Regions from separate parts of the Niveibacterium microcysteis genome, predicted to be linked through region 1. Evidence: predicted binding sites of a transcription regulator. Region 1 holds the regulator's gene; the other holds the start of a gene.
The links. Region 1 encodes sigma-54, which starts transcription at its own class of promoters, with help from an activator protein. Its sites were predicted from a motif close to TGGCACGCTTNCTGCTNA; they were not measured.
Positions count from the first base shown of each region.

Region 2: a site for sigma-54 is predicted at 1,728-1,745, ahead of rsxA (electron transport complex subunit RsxA). Genes of this name have one in related genera too.

Region 1 is NZ_CP071060.1:155,623-159,295, reverse strand. It holds gene recA (recombinase RecA) at 1-118, shown strand, start outside; gene recX (recombination regulator RecX) at 139-588, shown strand; gene lptB (LPS export ABC transporter ATP-binding protein) at 575-1,297, shown strand; gene JY500_RS00700 (RNA polymerase factor sigma-54) at 1,314-2,783, shown strand; gene hpf (ribosome hibernation-promoting factor, HPF/YfiA family) at 2,795-3,118, shown strand; gene ptsN (PTS IIA-like nitrogen regulatory protein PtsN) at 3,236-3,673, shown strand, end outside.
Region 2 is NZ_CP071060.1:2,606,773-2,610,445, reverse strand. It holds gene nifL (nitrogen fixation negative regulator NifL) at 1-1,477, opposite strand, end outside; gene rsxA (electron transport complex subunit RsxA) at 1,771-2,352, shown strand; gene JY500_RS11825 (RnfABCDGE type electron transport complex subunit B) at 2,367-2,897, shown strand; gene rsxC (electron transport complex subunit RsxC) at 2,909-3,673, shown strand, end outside.

The DNA.
Region 1 (3,673 bases):
GGACAACGCGCGCGAATTCCTGCGCTCGCACCCGGAAACCGCACGCGAAATCGAGAACAAGATCCGCGTACAACTGGGCCTGCCTGAACTGCCGGCTGGGGAAGCCGCCGCGGCCTGAACCAACGAGGCACATTGGCGATGAGCGGCGACGAGCTGAAGGCCCGCGCGCTCCGAACGCTGGCGCAGCGCGAACACAGCCGGGCCGAGTTGGCGCGCAAGCTGGCCGCGCACGGTGAGCCGGACGCGGTCGAAGCGGTACTCGACCGGATGAGCGAACTGGGCCTGCTGTCCGACAGCCGCTTTGCCGAAAGTTACGTGCGCAGCCGTGCCGGCCGGCTCGGCCAGCGACGCATCCAGCATGAACTCGCACAGCGCGGCGTGGATCCGGAAACGATCTCCGAAGCGCTGGCGAGTGAGTTGGGCGAGACAGAACTGGAGCGCGCCCGTGCAGTGTGGGCGCGCAAGTTCGGCAGTACGCCGGGCGATGCAAAGGAATGGGCGCGCCAGGCGCGCTTTCTGACCGCCCGCGGGTTTTCCGCGGAGGTCGTGAGAAAAGTGTTGAAAGAGCCGTTCGATGAGTCTGCTTAAGGTAGGCGGTCTATCCAAGCGCTACAAGGCACGCACTGTCGTGCGCGATGTCGGCTTCGAAGTCGGCAGCGGTGAGGTGGTCGGCCTGCTCGGCCCCAACGGCGCCGGCAAGACGACGTGTTTCTACATGATCGTTGGCCTGGTGCGTGCCGACGGCGGCACGATCACCCTCGACGACAAGGAAATCACCCACCTGCCGATCCACAAGCGGGCGCATCTGGGCTTGTCCTACCTGCCGCAGGAAAACTCGGTATTCCGCAAGCTCACGGTGGCCGAGAACATCCTCGCGGTACTTGAACTGCAGAAGCTGCCGAAGGACAAACTCGCCGCGCGGCTCGATGAGCTGCTGGGCGAGTTGGGCATCACGCACTTGCGCGATGCAACCGCGATGTCCCTCTCGGGCGGCGAGCGGCGGCGGGTTGAAATTGCCCGCGCGCTGGCCACCAACCCGCAGGTGATCCTGCTCGACGAACCCTTCGCCGGCGTCGACCCGATCGCGGTGATCGATATCCAGAAGATCATCCGCTTCCTGAAGGATCGCAACATCGGCGTGCTGATCACTGATCACAACGTGCGCGAGACGCTGGGCATCTGCGACCGCGCCTACATCATCACCGAAGGGGTGGTGCTCGCCAGCGGCCGCCCCGACGAAATCGTCCAGAACGACAAGGTTCGCGAGGTTTACCTCGGCGAGCATTTCCGACTCTGATCGCGCAACCCCCACGATGAAGCCCTCGCTCCAGCTCCGCATCTCCCAGCAGCTCGCGCTGACCCCGCAGCTGCAACAGTCGATCAAGCTGCTGCAGCTATCGACACTGGAGCTCAACAGCGAAATCGAGCGCATGCTGCTCGAGAACCCCTTGCTCGAACGCGAAGACGCCGAGTCGGACCCGGAAGCCTGGGGGCAATCCGCCACCACGCCGAGCGGCGACGAACGCACCGACACCGCCAACGATGCGGCGGCCGAAGCGGCCGAGACCTCGCCCGAACCGAGCGAGCCGAGCTTCGACGATGCCGGCAGCTATGACGACGGCCCCACCGAGTGGTCCGGCGAAGGTGGCGGCAGCGGCAATCGCGACGATGACGACGAAACGGATTTCCAGGAATTCCGTGCTGCGCAGACGAGCCTGCGCGACCACCTGGATGAACAAGTTGCCCTGATGCCGCTGTCGGACCGCGATCGCGCGCTGCTGCGCTTCATGATCGAAGCGCTCGACGACGATGGCTATCTGACCCAGCCGCTCGACGAACTGCTGGAGCTGTTGCCGCCCGAGTTTGAAGTTGACGTCGACGAGCTGCAGATCGCCCTCGCGCACCTGCAGAACCTCGATCCGCCGGGCATCGGCGCACGCTCGCCAGGCGAATGCCTGAAGCTGCAATTGCGCCTGCTGCCTGAGAGCGCTGCGCGTGAAGCCGCGATCATCATCGTTGAGCAGCATCTGGAGCTGCTGGCCGCGCGGGATTTCGTGCGACTCAAGCGGCATCTGGGTTGCAGCGACGAAACGCTGCGCGAGGCGCACCAGCTCGTTTGCAGCCTCGATCCGCGCCCCGGTGCGCGGTTTGCCGCAATCGAGACGCGATATGTGATCCCGGATGTGATCGTGCGCAAGGTGCGCGGCCACTGGAGTGCGACACTGAACCCGGACGCGATGCCCAAGCTGCGGATCAACCAGCTCTACGCCGGAATCCTGCAGCAGAACCGCGGCTCGGCCGGATCGCTGGCCGGGCAGTTGCAGGAGGCACGCTGGATGATCAAGAACGTGCAGCAACGGTTTGACACGATCCTGCGGGTATCCCAGGCAATCGTTGACCGCCAGCGGCAGTTCTTCGATTATGGGGACGTGGCAATGCGTCCGCTGACACTGCGCGAAATCGCGGAGCAGCTTGATCTGCATGAGTCGACGATCTCTCGGGTGACCACGCAGAAGTACATGGCCACGCCAAGAGGTATCCTTGAACTGAAGTATTTTTTCGGCAGCCACGTCGCCACGGATTCTGGCGGCGCGTGTTCAGCTACGGCGATTCGTGCGCTGATTCGCCAGCTGGTCGCGGCAGAGGATCGCAAAAAACCGCTATCCGATGCGCGGATTGCCGAGCTTCTCGGCCAGCAGGGGATTGTCGTTGCGCGACGAACCATCGCAAAGTACCGCGAGTCGCTCAACATCCCGCCGGTCAGCCAGCGCAAGATGATCTGAGAGGATAAATCATGAACCTGAACATCACCGGACACCATCTCGAAGTTACCGCCGCGCTCCGCGACTACGTAACATCGAAACTGGATCGCGTGATTCGCCACTTCGATCACGTCACGAGCGTTAACGTGATCCTGTCGGTGGAAAAGCTGAAGCAAAAGGCGGAAGTGACGGTACATGTACGCGGCAAGGACATTTTCGTCGAGAGCATTGACGAAGATTTGTATGCCGCAATCGACGCCATGACGGACAAACTGGACAGGCAGGTTCTCAAGCACAAGGAAAAGTCCTACGATCACGGCCACGAGGCGCACAAGCGCCAATCTGCAGAATCGTAATCACGGTCGCTCTAGTGAATCCCGGCGCGTAAGCTTGCGGAAAGCCCCCGCGCCGAACATGAGCTGACCCCGGATCTGCGCGCCTTCGGGCGCGCAGTGCATTTCTGAACCCCAAGCATGAATCTCATCGCCCCGCTGCTGCCGCCGTCCAATGTGCTCGTCGATCTTGAGGCGAGCAGCAAGAAGCGCGTCTTCGAACAGGCTGGCCTGCTCTTCGAAAACCATCAGGGACTCGCGCGCAGCGCCGTCTACGACGCGCTTTTCACGCGTGAAAAGCTCGGCTCCACCGGCCTTGGACAAGGCATTGCGATTCCGCACGGCCGTATCAAGGGCCTGCGCGACGCCGTCGGTGCCTTCATCCGCCTTGCGCAGCCCGTGCCATTCGAGGCCCCGGACGGCAAGCCGGTGAATCTGATGTTCGTGCTGCTGGTGCCGGAAAGCGCCACCGAGCACCACCTGCGACTGCTATCGGAGCTCGCACAGATGTTCTCCGACCGCAGCTTCCGCGATGCACTGGCGCAGGCCAGTGATGCGTCCGAGGCCCACACCCTGTTC
Region 2 (3,673 bases), 2.4 Mb from region 1:
CGATGCTGCCCCCGTGATCCACCGCCACCTGCTGAGCGGCGGCCAGCCCTGTGCCGAGGTGATTGCCGTGCTGCTTCTTTGTGCTGAAGAAGGGCTCGAAGGCCTTCAGGCGCAGTTCGTCCGGGAGGCCAGGGCCGCTGTCCTCGACGCGCACCTCCAGGCTGCTGTGCAGCGTACGGGTGCTGATGTTGAGCTCGCGCTGCCGCCAACCCTTGACGTTCATCGCCTCGATCGCGTTGTCGACCAGCGCCTTGAGCAGCGCCCTCAGACGCGTCGGCGAGCCCTGGATGGCCGGCAGCACAAGCTGAGGCTGCCAGCTCACGGATACGCCGGCAGTGAGCAGCCGAACGGCAGAGAGATCCAGCACATCGCGCACCACTTCATTGAGGTTGACCGCTGTGCTGGCCTCTTGCGCGCGCGCCGGAATCGCGCTGCGCAGGGTCTCAAGCGCGGTCTGGCCCGCCTTGAGTGCATCCGCCAGTGCCGCCTGAGCCGGGTCGCAGCCGCGTCGGCCCATCATGTTGACGACCGAGCCGAGAATGTTGAGCGGCCCCTCCATCTGGTACACCGCGGCGGACAAGCTCTCACGTAGCGCTTGCTGGCGGCTTTCCTCGGCCATCACGGCCTGCAAGGCGGCGATGCGCGCCTTCTCCTGCTCCTGCACTTGCCGGCTCACATCGGTGGCCACCAGAAGCAAGAAGGCTTCTCCCTTGCTGGCATAGAAGTCGTCCGCCTCATCGCTATCCGCCGCGACCCACACGGCGGAGCACGAGAACCAGCGCGGTGAGCGCCAATGTGGGCGGTCGAGCCGCACCTGGCGGTCGAGGAAGGCGTGGCTGCCGGGTTTGAAGGGGCCGAAACCGCTGCCCAGTTCGTTGCGGATCGCGTCCAGCAATACCTTGGCTGGCTCGGCCATGCCGAGGTCGGACATCAGCGCCTTGTAGGCGAGGTTGTCGAGCACGACGCGGTCACCAATATCCAGCAGGGCGAGCACCAGCGGGGCGCCGTCGACGACCGACTCGATCAGCGCTTTCTGGTTGCGCACCGCACATTCAAGCTTGTGCAGCGCGGTGATATCGCGGTGCAGGCCAAGGTAATGGCTGATCTGGCCCGCCTCATCCAACACCGGCGTAACGGTGAGGTCGGCGAGGTAAGGGGCGCCGTCCTTGCGGCGATTCACCAGGCGCCCGGTCCATGTCTCCTTGCCGGTGATCCGCCGCCACATCGACTTGTAAACCTCTGGCGGCGTGGTGTGGTTCGACAGGATCGACTGATGCTGCCCGACGGCATCGCTTGCGCTGTAGCCGCTGACGCGTGTGAAGGCCGGGTTCACATACTCGATGCGGGCGCGCGGGTCGGTGATCGAGATCGCGATGTCGGCCTGTTCGACTGCGGCACGGAATAGCGCGGCAGGAATCTTCCGGGCAACCGCAGGTGCGGCCTTCTTCGTGGTGGCGGTCTTCTTCTGCTCTGGCATGGTGGGCCTCGTGTGAACGCTCGCCTAAGGCAATGCAGCAACCGTGCCGAGAATCCGCGCCCCGCCACCGCGCTTGAGCAACGTCAAATGCCGGTGTCGTTGTGAGGATTCGTCACAACGCAACGTCGGTTTGTTGCATCCCCGACACGCTCACGCCCTTGTCAGGAGGGTCGTGATTCACGCGCATTTCCTGCGCGGATGCCTTGTTGCGCGGCGTCCGCGCACTGCCACGGTGCGGCGTGCATCGCCTTGGCACGCTCCATGCGAAAGCAGGGCAGGAGGTCGCAACCGACATGAGTGAATACCTGATCCTGCTCGTCAGCACCGCACTGGTGAACAACGTAGTGCTGGTGAAGTTCCTGGGCTTGTGCCCCTTCATGGGCGTCTCGAAGAAGCTCGACAGTTCCTTCGGCATGGGCCTCGCCACCACCTTCGTGATCACCCTCGCCTCCGGGGCGTGCTGGGCGCTCGAGCACTACCTTCTCGCGCCGCTGGGCCTGAACTACCTGCGCATCCTGACCTTCATCCTCGTCATCGCGGCTGCGGTGCAGTTCATCGAGATGGTGGTGCGCAAAGTCACACCGGAGCTCTACCGCACTCTTGGCATCTACCTGCCGCTGATCACCACTAACTGCGCTGTGCTGGGCATTCCCCTGCTCAACGTGCAGCAGGCCAACAACTTTGCGATGAGCGTGATGGTGGGGTTCGGCGCATCGGTGGGCTTCACGCTGGTGCTGACGATGTTTGCCGGCCTGCGCGAGCGCCTCTCGCTCGCCAAGGTGCCGCAAACCTTCGAGGGTGCGCCGGTCAGCTTCGTGCTTGCTTCACTGCTGGCACTGGCATTCATGGGATTTTCCGGACTGAAGCTCGGTTGAGCGGGGAGGTTGAAATGATTGCGCCGATTGCCAGTGTGATGTTCCTCGGCCTCGTTCTGGGGCTGATCCTCGGCTATGCCGCGAAGGTCTTCCATGTTGAGGGCGACGCCCTGGTGGAAGAGCTGATCGAGCTGATGCCCGGCACGAACTGCGGGCAGTGCAGCTTTCCCGGTTGCTCCGGTGCCGCGAACGCAATCGCGCGTGGCGAAGCAAGCGTCGATTGCTGCCCCGGGGGTGGCCGTGCGTTGGCCGAGGCCATCGCCGCAAAGATGGGCGTGAGCTTGGGCGCAGGTGGCAAGGCCGATAGCGGGCCGAAGCTCGCGCAGGTGGCCGAGCATCTTTGCATTGGTTGCGCGCGCTGCTTCAAGGTCTGCCCGACCGACGCAGTGATCGGTGCAGCCAAGCAGATACACGGTGTGCTGCATGGCGCCTGCACCGGCTGCGGCAGTTGCGAGAAAGAGTGCCCGACCGGTGCCATCGGCCTCGAGCCGGTGCCGGTGACGCTGCGCGACTGGAACTGGACGAAACCGGCTCTGGCCGTCTGAGGAGTAGCAAGATGGGATTGCGTGAACTTCTGAATGGTGTGCGCTGGGGCGTACATCCGCACGACGACCACAAGCGGCCAGCTGCCGACGTGCCGTTGCGAGTGATGCCGCTGCCCGCAAGGTTGTGTGTGCCGCTGTTGCAGCACGTGGGTGCGCCGGCGTTGCCGGTTGTAGCAGTGGGCGAACGCGTGCTGCGTGGCCAGCTGATCGCCGCCGCGCAAGGCAATGTGTCGGCGCCTGTTCATGCCCCAAGCTCCGGCGTGATCAGCGCGATCGGTGAGGTGACTGCGCCCCATCCCTCGGGGCTGCCGTTTTCGGCGATCACGATCGAACTGGACGGCAAGGACGAAGCAGGTGAGCCGCTGACGCCGCAAGTTGATCCGTTCAGCCTCGCGCCGGCGGAGGTATCCCAGCGAATTGCGGATGCGGGCATCGTCGGCCTCGGCGGCGCGACCTTCCCGTCGGCCCCCAAGGCGCAACTGGGCCTCAAGCTCTCGGTGCATACCTTGATCATCAACGGCGGCGAGTGCGAGCCGTATCTTTCAAGCGACGACAGCGTGATGCGGGTGCGCGCAGACGAAGTGATCGATGGCGTGCGAATCCTGATGCACGCCACCGGCGCGACCAAAGCACTGGTGGGCATTGAGGACAACAAACCCGAGGCCACCGCAGCGATGCGCAAGGCGGCCGAGGGTTTTGCCTCGATCGAGATTCGCCCGGTGCCCGCGCGCTACCCGATGGGCTCCGACCGCCAATTGGTGCAGGTGCTCACCGGC